Regions from separate parts of the Streptomyces sp. NPDC007905 genome, predicted to be linked through region 1. Evidence: riboswitches for the same ligand, from Rfam matches in the RefSeq annotation. Region 1 holds a riboswitch; each other region holds the start of a gene.
What was found. A riboswitch is a leader RNA that binds a small molecule or an ion and turns the genes downstream of it on or off. The one in region 1 is predicted to bind thiamine pyrophosphate.
Positions count from the first base shown of each region.

Region 2: another riboswitch for thiamine pyrophosphate. It lies ahead of ACFZDC_RS20670 (thiamine ABC transporter substrate-binding protein); the one in region 1 lies ahead of thiC (phosphomethylpyrimidine synthase ThiC).
Region 3: another riboswitch for thiamine pyrophosphate. It lies ahead of thiO (glycine oxidase ThiO); the one in region 1 lies ahead of thiC (phosphomethylpyrimidine synthase ThiC).

Region 1 covers NZ_JBIBKS010000002.1:143,463-146,731, forward strand. Annotated here, with positions in the region: gene thiC (phosphomethylpyrimidine synthase ThiC) at 1-1,753, opposite strand, end outside; TPP riboswitch at 1,746-1,919, opposite strand; gene ACFZDC_RS04315 (YibE/F family protein) at 1,991-3,269, shown strand, end outside.
Region 2 covers NZ_JBIBKS010000011.1:62,704-65,972, forward strand. Annotated here, with positions in the region: gene ACFZDC_RS20665 (ABC transporter permease subunit) at 1-333, opposite strand, end outside; gene ACFZDC_RS20670 (thiamine ABC transporter substrate-binding protein) at 381-1,463, opposite strand; TPP riboswitch at 1,545-1,652, opposite strand; gene rlmN (23S rRNA (adenine(2503)-C(2))-methyltransferase RlmN) at 1,676-2,782, opposite strand.
Region 3 covers NZ_JBIBKS010000020.1:157,691-160,959, reverse strand. Annotated here, with positions in the region: gene thiS (sulfur carrier protein ThiS) at 1-156, opposite strand, end outside; gene thiO (glycine oxidase ThiO) at 153-1,313, opposite strand; TPP riboswitch at 1,311-1,422, opposite strand; gene ACFZDC_RS31170 (hypothetical protein) at 1,476-1,826, shown strand; gene ACFZDC_RS31165 (FAD-dependent oxidoreductase) at 1,859-3,091, shown strand; gene ACFZDC_RS31160 (Rv2175c family DNA-binding protein) at 3,157-3,269, shown strand, end outside.

The DNA of each region.
Region 1 (3,269 bases):
CCGCGGCCGCGAACTCCTTCGACTTCTGGGCCATGCCCTCCTCGATCTCGGCCCGGCTGCCGCCGTGTTCGCGGCGGATGTCCTGCGAGATCTTCATGCTGCAGAACTTCGGCCCGCACATGGAGCAGAAGTGGGCCGTCTTGGCCGGCTCGGCCGGCAGCGTCTCGTCGTGGAACTCCCGTGCCGTGTCGGGGTCCAGGGCGAGGTTGAACTGGTCCTCCCACCGGAACTCGAAGCGGGCGTCGGACAGCGCGTCGTCCCACTCCTGCGCATCGGGGTGCCCCTTGGCGAGATCGGCGGCATGGGCGGCGATCTTGTAGGTGATGACGCCGGTCTTGACGTCGTCGCGGTTGGGCAGACCCAGGTGTTCCTTGGGCGTGACGTAGCAGAGCATCGCCGTACCCCACCAGGCGATCATCGCGGCGCCGATGCCGGAGGTGATGTGGTCGTACGCCGGCGCGATGTCCGTCGTCAGCGGGCCGAGCGTATAGAACGGAGCTTCATCGCAGATCTCCTGCTGAAGGTCGATGTTCTCCTTGATCTTGTGCATCGGGACGTGTCCCGGGCCCTCGATCATGGTCTGTACGTTGAAACGCTTCGCGATCCGGTTGAGTTCCCCGAGCGTGCGCAACTCCGCGAACTGCGCCTCGTCATTGGCGTCGGCGATCGAGCCGGGCCGGAGGCCGTCACCCAGCGAGTACGTGACGTCGTAGGCCGCGAGGATCTCGCAGAGTTCCTCGAAGTTCTCGTACAGGAACGATTCCTTGTGGTGCGCCAGGCACCACGCGGCCATGATGGAGCCGCCGCGCGAGACGATGCCGGTCTTGCGGTTGGCGGTGAGCGGCACGTACGGCAGGCGCACGCCCGCGTGGACGGTCATGTAGTCCACGCCCTGCTCGGCCTGCTCGATGACGGTGTCCTTGTAGATCTCCCAGGTCAGCTCCTCGGCCTTGCCGTCGACCTTCTCCAGCGCCTGGTAGAGCGGCACCGTGCCGATGGGTACGGGGGAGTTGCGCAGCACCCACTCTCGGGTGGTGTGGATGTTGCGACCGGTGGAGAGGTCCATGACCGTGTCGGCGCCCCAGCGGGTCGCCCAGGTCATCTTCTCGACCTCCTCCTCGATGGAGGACGTGACGGCGGAGTTGCCGATGTTGGCGTTGACCTTCACCAGGAACCGCTTGCCGATGATCATCGGCTCGATCTCCGGGTGGTTCACGTTGGCCGGAAGCACCGCTCGGCCCGCCGCGATCTCCTCGCGGACCACCTCGGGTGAAACGTTCTCCCGCAGGGCCACGAACTCCATCTCGGGCGTGACCTCGCCCCGGCGTGCGTACGCGAGCTGCGTGACCGCGTTGCCGTCACGGCCCCGGCGCGGCTGGCGCGGGCGCCCGGGGAAGACCGCGTCCAGGTTGCGCAGCCCGCCGCGGGGCGAGGTGTGCTTGATCCCGTCGTCCTCGGGGCGGACGGGGCGGCCCGCGTACTCCTCGGTGTCACCGCGGGCGATGATCCAGTTCTCCCGCAGCGGCGACAGGCCCCTACGGACATCCGTTTCGACGAGTGGATCGGTGTACGGGCCCGACGTGTCGTACAGCGTGACCGACTGCCCGTTGGTGAGGTGCACCTGACGGACCGGCACGCGCAGGTCGGGGCGCGTGCCCTCGACGTACGCCTTGTGCCAGCCGATGGACTTCCCGGCCCCCTGGGACGTCTCGTCCTGAACGGAGGCAGGCGTGCGTGCGTCCTTGTTGGTCATGAGACCTACTCCCTACGCCGGCATTACCCGGTAACAGGTTCGGCGGTCGACGCAGCGGTTTCCGTCCGCCGATGTGTCCCGTGAAACCTCGTTCCACGTGAAACATCGCGAATACGGAGGTCAGCGCCCTCTCAGCCCGGTGCTCCGAGCTCCCGCGTGTGCAAAGGTGGCTCCACGCTAGCGTCAATTCGGGCGCGGTGAACAGAGGGCCTCTACCGTTCTTGCGATGATCGGGCGGTGACCAGGATGGAGCAGTACCCGTACCCACCGCCCGAGCCGCCGCGCGGTGGCGACTCCGGACAGGGCGGTGGACACGGCCATGACGGCCACGCATCCGGGGGTGGGCCGGTGCAGGCCCCCCACCACAACAGTGGTGCAGCCCATACCCACGTGCCGGGGCACCCTGGCCAGGGCAACGGCCGTGACCCCGGGCATGCTCAGGGGCACGGGCACACCCACGACTCCAGTACCGGCGACGGCCACGGCCATCCGCAAGACCGGAGTCCGGGCGGCGGCCACGCGCACGGTCACAGTCACAGCCATGGACCCGCCGCGCCTGTCTCGAAGCATCTACGCAAGGTCATCGCTGCGATCCTGATCCCGTTCACGGCAGCGGTCGTGGTCGGCCTGGTGCTGCTGTGGCCCGGGGGAGCTCCGCCGCACCAGCGCACCGGCGTCGGCTTCGACCGCCAGACGCAGCAGGCCACGGTCACCAAGGTGGTCGAGGTGAGCTGCAAGTCGGTGAACGCCTCGGGGGACACCCCGACCGGCGACATCTCCACCGCCGAGGGCAACTCGGCGCAGCAGGAGGCGAAGGGCAGCTGCAAGAAGGCCACGGTCCGGGTCGACACCGGTAAGGACCAGGGCCGTACGTTCACCGAGATCGTGCAGCCGGACCAGCCACGGCAGTTGCACCGGGGCGAGAAGGTCGTGGTCGCCTATGAGCCCTCGGCCCCCAAGGACCTGCAGTACTCCGTCACCGATGTGAACCGTACGTTCCCGATGGCACTGCTGGCGGGGATCTTCGCGCTCGCCGTCGTGGTGGTGGGCCGGCTGCGCGGTGTCATGGCGCTGGTCGCACTGGCCGTGAGCTTCCTGGTGCTCACTCTGTTCATCCTGCCGGCGATCCTGCAGGGATCGAATCCGCTGCTGGTGGCCGTCGTCGGGGCAAGCGCCATCATGCTCATCGCGCTCTACATGTGCCATGGGTTGTCGGCCCGTACGTCGGTCGCGGTGCTCGGCACGCTCTGCTCCCTTCTGCTGATCGGCATCCTCGGCTCGGAGTTCATCGACTGGGCCGTGCTCACCGGCAACACGGACGACAACACGGGTCTGATCCACGGCCTGTATCCGTCGATCGACATGAGCGGTCTGCTGCTGGCCGGGGTCATCATCGGTTCACTGGGTGTCCTGGACGATGTGACGGTGACACAGACGTCGGCGGTCTGGGAACTGCACGAGGCCAATCCGGCGATGGGCTGGCGCGGGCTGTACCGGGCGGGCATCCGGATCGGCC
Region 2 (3,269 bases), on a different contig from region 1:
CCCGCCGCGCCCGACCAACGCCAGGAACGCCGCACCGACCACGACGGTCGGCAGCACGAACGGGACCGTGACGACAGCCCGCAGCAACTGCTTGCCCGGGAAGTCGAGGCGGGCGAAGACGTAGGCGGCGGGCAGCGCGAACACCAGGGTGAGCACGGTGGAGGCGAGGGCCTGCCAGGTGGTGAACCACAGCACGTGCCGGATGTCCGGCTGTGTGACGATGTCCGCCATCCGCCCGAACTGCCAGGCGCCGTCCACCTTCAGCCCGCGCGCGACGATCGCGGCTACCGGCCAGGCGAAGAACACCGCGAAGAACGCGACGGGCAGGGCCATGAGCCCGAGCCGCGCCGCGCTCCCCGTGCGGCCGCCCTTGCGGGGGGCTACTTCAGTACGAGCGACGTCCACGACTTGACCCACTGATCACGGTTGGCGGCGATCTTGCCGGGGGCCATGGTCTCGGGGTTCTTGGCCACCGGCCCGTACTTGGTGAACTCGGCGGGCACCGCGGCGCCCTTCACCACCGGGTACACGAACATTTTCAACGGCATGTCCTGCTGGAACTCCTTGGAGAGCAGGAAGTCGATGAACGCCTTGCCGCCCTTGGTGTTCTGCGCGTTGCTCAGCAGCCCGGCGAACTCGATCTGCCGGAAGCAGGTACCGGTCGCCACGCCGGTCGGGGCGGTGCTGGGCCGCTTCTTGGCGTAGATCACCTCGGCGGGCGGGGAGGAGGCGTACGACACCACGAGCGGCCGGTCGCCGCCCGCCTTCTTGCCCTCGGATGAGCCGGAGAACTCCTGGTAGTAGGCCTGCTCCCAGCCGTCGACGACCTTGACGCCGTTGGCCTTGAGCTTCTTCCAGTAGTCCGGCCAGCCGTGGTCGCCGTACTGCGCGGCGCTGCCGAGCAGGAAGCCGAGGCCCGGCGAGGAGGTGGCGGCGTTCTCGGTGACGAGGAGGTTCTTGTACTCGGGCTTGGCCAGATCGGCGAAGGTCTGCGGCGGCGTCAGCTTGTGCGCACTGAAGTAGGCCTTGTCGTAGTTGACGCAGATGTCGCCGAAGTCGATCGGCGTGACGCGGTGCTTGCCCTGGTCCAGCTGGTACTGGGCACCGACCGCGCCGAGCCCCTTCGCCTCGTACGGCTGGAACAGACCGTTGTCGAGGGCCCGGGACAGCAGGGTGTTGTCCACGCCGAAGAAAACGTCGCCCTGCGGGTTGTCCTTGGTCAGGACCGCCTTGTTGACGGCCTGACCGGCATCGCCGCTCTTGAGGACCCTGACCTTGTACCCGGACTGCTTCTCGAAGTCCTTGAGTACCTTCTTGGAGACGGCCCACGAGTCGTGGCTGACCAGGGTCACGGTCTTGGAGTCCGTGGACCCCTTGGCGTCCGTCGACCCGCACCCGGTCAGGGCGGACACGGTGACGAGGCCGAGCCCGACCGCCGCGGCCACGAAGGTCTTGTTGTGCACTGGATGTCCTCCTGGGGTTGGCCAGGAAGAGACGCGGCCCTGCCCGGGCTCCGCGAGGGAGGCCCGGGCAGGGCGCAACAGCTTGAGTGGTGACCGAACTTCCTACCCAGAATGACCTGGGCGAGGTTCAGAGGGTCTGCGGCCCGGTTGCCGCACTCTCAGCGCTGTGGCGCTCCCCTGTCGGAATATAAAGATATGTGGACGTGGTCAGATTACCGCTCGGTGGCCGCGAGCTGACCACACGCCCCGTCGATCTCCTGCCCCCGGGTGTCCCGGACGGTGACAGGCACACCATGGGCGGCGATGGCCTCCACGAACGCCTTCTCGTCCTCGGGCCGCGACGCGGTCCACTGCGACCCCGGCGTCGGGTTCAGCGGAATCAGGTTGACGTGCACGGGCTTGCCCTTGAGTAGCCGCCCGAGCCGGTCGCCGCGCCAGGCCTGGTCGTTGATGTCACGGATCAGCGCGTACTCGATGGACAGCCGGCGTCCGGACTTCTCCACGTACTCGAACCCGGCGTCCAGCACCTCGCGCACCTTCCACCGCGTGTTCACGGGGACGAGGGTGTCGCGCAGCTCGTCGTCGGGCGCGTGCAGGGAGATCGCGAGCCGGCACTTGAAGCCCTCGTCGGAGAGCCGGTGAATGGCGGGCACGAGCCCGACCGTCGACACGGTGATGCCCCGCTGCGAGAGCCCGAGCCCGTCCGGCGCGGGATCGGTGAGCGCCCGAATGGCGCCCACGACCCGCTTGTAGTTGGCGAGCGGCTCCCCCATCCCCATGAAGACGATGTTGGAAAGCCGCGCCGGTCCACCGGGCACCTCCCCGTCCCGCAGGGCCCGCATACCGTCGACGATCTGATGGACGATCTCGGCGGTGGACAGATTCCGGTCGAGACCGGCCTGTCCGGTGGCGCAGAACGGGCAGTTCATCCCGCACCCCGCCTGCGAGCTGATGCACATGGTGACCCGGTCCGGGTACCGCATCAGCACGGACTCGACCAGCGTCCCGTCGAACAGCCGCCACAGCGTCTTGCGCGTCGTCCCCTGGTCGGTCGACAGATGCCGTACGACGGTCATCAGCTCCGGCAGCAGCGCCTCGCGCAGCCTGTCCCGCGAGCCGGCCGGGATGTCGGTCCACTGCTCGGGGTCGTGCGCGTACCGCGCGAAGTAGTGCTGCGAGAGCTGCTTGGCACGGAACGGCTTCTCACCGATCTCGGCCACGGCGTCCTTGCGCTCGGCGGGCGTGAGGTCGGCGAGATGCCGCGGCGGCTTCTTGGCTCCGCGCGGGGCGACGAAAGTGAGTTCTCCGGGCTTGGGCATGGTGGTACCAGTGTCGCAGATCCACTTGGGTGACCTGCGGCTCACGCTTCGGCCGACTGTCATTCCTGGCCGTCACCGGTCGTCACTGATCGCCCGCGGACGGCCCACAGACGGCCCAGCCGATGGGGCCATTCTCCCTGCCCATGTGCTCGACGGTGTCCGCTTGGCCCCTTCTCGTAACAGTGACCGGGGCGCCGGTGGGAAGGCCAATGGCCTGTGACGCTGGTCGTCAGCGCAGCCATGGACCAGGCGGAGCGGCTGGGGCGGAGAGGCCGGCGGACAGGGCGCCGCGGATCTTGCGCACCGCCCGACCACTCGATACAGCCGCCTCGTGACAAGCGACTCTAAGCCGACCAAGGACAAGGCCGGAGCAGCCCTGGCCGCCACAACCACCTTTCTCTTCATCTCCGAGCCTGCCCATGAAACGGCGGAAGGGCTCAACTTTGAGTACGCACACATGGCCGCCGCTCTCGATCTTGCGGAGTTG
Region 3 (3,269 bases), on a different contig from region 1:
GGCGAGGGCCGTGGTCGCCCACTGCGCGCGCGGGACGACGGTTTCGTTGACGGCGGCGGCCACCCCGGAGGGCGCCGCGGTGAGGGTCTCGACGAGGGCGTCCAGCGCGGTGCCCGGAGCGACCTGCCGGCGCTGCCCGTTGACGGAGATGTTCATGCCGGCTGCTCCACGAGTACGGCGCCGAAGCGCTTCGGCGTGAACGGGCGGGCCTCCTGAGGCAGCTCACCGCCGACCAGCAGCTCGGCCATGACGTCCCCGGTGACCGGCGTGAGCAGCACCCCGTTGCGGTAGTGCCCGGTGGCCAGCAGCAGCCCGTCGAGCCCGGAGGGGCCGAGCAGCGGCGCGTTGTCGGGGGAGCCGGGACGCAGACCCGCCCGGGTCTCGGTGAGGGGCAGCTCGGTGATCCCCGGCACCAGCTCATGGGCGTCGCGCAGCAGCTCGTAGACGCCGCCCGCGGTCACCGTCGTGTCCCAGCCCAGCTCCTCGCTGGTCGCGCCGACGACCAGCTCACCGTTCTCCCGGGGCACCAGGTAGACCTGGCTGCCGCGCACCACGGCCCGCACGGTGCGGCTCAGGAAGGGCGCGTACCGGCGCGGCACGGTCAGCCGCAGCACCTGTCCCTTCACCGGCCGTACGGGAGGCAGCACGTCGTCCGGGACGCCCGTCAGACGTCCGCTCAGGCTCCCGCCCGCCAGCACCACCTGACCCGCGCCCAGCCCGGTACCGTCCGCCGTGGTGATCCCGGCGGCCCGGTCCCCCGCGACGTCGAGCCGCTCGGCCCACGACCGGTGGAACACCACCCCGGCCCGCTCGCACGCGGTCACCAGGGCCGACGCCAGCCGCCGCGGGTCGATCTGGTGGTCGCCGTCGACCCGCAGCCCGCCGCGCACACCGGGCGCGAGCATGGGCTCCAGGCGCCGGCAGTCCCGCCCCGACAGCCACTCCGACTCCAGGCCCGAACGCTGCTGCAGCGCGTGCAGTTCGCGCAGATGCGCGCGGTCGTCGGCGTCGAGCGCGACGGCGAGCGTGCCGCTGCGCCGGTAGCCGAGGTCGTGTCCGGTCAGCTCGGTCAGCTCGGCCGCGAAGTCCGGGTAGCGGCGGGCGGATTCCATGTTCAGGGCGAGCAGCGTCTCCTCGCCGTAGTGCAGTTCGGTGACCGCGGCCAGCATCCCCGCCGCGACCCGCGCGGCCCCGCCACCGGGCTCCGGGTCCACCACGGCCGTGGCGAGCCCCCGCTGCGCGGCACGCCAGGCCGTGACCAGGCCGATGATTCCGCCCCCGATGACGAGGACGTCGGGTGTACGTGACGACATGGGCGTCCAGCCCCTCCCTTCGCCGGCATGACCCGGATCAGGTTCGTACGGTCGGAGGCCGCCAGCCTCCCTCTCAGCCCGGTGCGTCCGGGCTCCCGCGAGTGCTTGTACGGTGGCCACCCTAGCCCGCGGAGTACGTCGCCTGTAAGGGAGCCCCCGGCCATGACCCGCTCGCTCGACGGACTGGTCCTGGCCCCGGTGGCGGACCAGGCCCCAGGTCAGGTGGGTACGCGCACCCGGTTCGCGTACCACGAGAAGGACGGGGAGATCTGGGCCGAGTACGCCGGCGGCGACGTCGTACGCGGCCATCTGGTCGGCACCCGGGAGGGCGACCGGCTGGACTTCCGCTACGTGCAGCTCAAGCGGGACGGCACCACCTCCTCGGGGCACTGCGTGGCGACGGCCGTGGAACTGCCGGACGGGCGGGTGCGCGTGGAGGAGGCCTGGCGGTGGGAGTCGCAGCCGGGCGCCGGGACGAGCATTGTGGAACAGGTCACCGAGCACGCCCCCTGACTGACGTTTTGTCAGTTGTCTATGGTGATCGAGTGAGCGAGCAGACACCGCAACAGGGCACGTCACAGGGACGGCACGTGGTCGTCGTCGGCGCGGGCATGGCCGGGGTGCAGACCGCGGTCGCCCTGCGGGAGCAGGGCTTCACGGGCACCGTCACGCTGATCGGCGCCGAGCCCCACCAGCCGTACGACCGGCCGCCGCTGTCCAAGGCCGTGCTGCTCGGCACGGCCGAGGGCTCAGCCTTCGACATCGACTTCGAGGCCCTCGGTATCGAACTGCGGCTCGGCTGCGAGGCGCTGGGCGTGCGCCCCGGCGACCACGAGCTGGGCACCGAGGCGGGACCCGTCCCGTACGACGTCCTGGTGCTCGCCACGGGTGCCGAACCGATCCGGCTGCCGGGTGCCGAGGGCGTGCCCGGCGTGCACCTGCTGCGCACCCTGGACGACGCCGAACGGCTGCGGCCCGTGCTCGCCCGGCAGCACGACATCGTGGTCGTCGGCGCCGGCTGGATCGGCGCCGAGTTCGCCACGGCCGCCCGCGAGGCCGGCTGTGCCGTGACCGTCGTGGAGGCCGCCGACCGGCCGCTGGCCGGCGCCCTGCCCGCCGAGGTCGCCGCGCCGATGACCGTTTGGTACGCCGACAGCGGCGCCGAGCTGCGCACCCACGCGCGCGTGGAGCGCGTCGAGCCCGGCACGGTGGTGCTCGGCGACGGCACACGGCTGCCCGCGGGCGCCGTGGTGGTCGGCATCGGCGCCCGGCCGGCCACCGGCTGGCTGGCCGGTTCCGGCATCGAGCGGGGCGCGCACGGCGAGGTCGTGGCCGACGCCCACCTGCGGACCTCCGCCGAGGACGTGTACGCGGTCGGCGACTGCGCCTCCTTCCCCTCGGCCCGCTACGGCGCCCGGCTTCTGGTCCACCACTGGGACAACGCCCTGCAGGGCCCGCGCACGGTCGCCGCGAACATCCTGGGCGAGATCCCCATGGCCTACGACCCGGTGCCGTACTTCTGGTCGGAGCAGTTCGGCCGGTTCGTCCAGTACGCCGGCCACCACCCCGCGGCCGACCGCATGGTGTGGCGCGGCGACCCGGCGAGCCCGGCCTGGACCGTCTGCTGGCTGCGCGAGGACCGGCTGGTGGCTCTGCTGGCCGTGGGCAGGCCGCGCGATCTGGCCCAGGGCCGGCGGCTGATCGAGACCGGCCGGCGCATGGATCCCGAGGCCCTGACCGACCCGGCGCGGCCCCTGAAGGAAGCCACCGTCGGCTAGGCGCGTCCTCCCGCGTGGACCGGCCTGACTTCCGACTGTCAGTGGGGGATGGCAGGCTAGTTTCCGTGACCGAGATTGACGCAAAGATTGATGCTCTCGTCCCCGCCTGGCTCACTCTCCCCGATATCGCCGAAAAGTTCGGCGTCGAGGTGACGCGTGTGAGGCAGCTGGTCAAGGA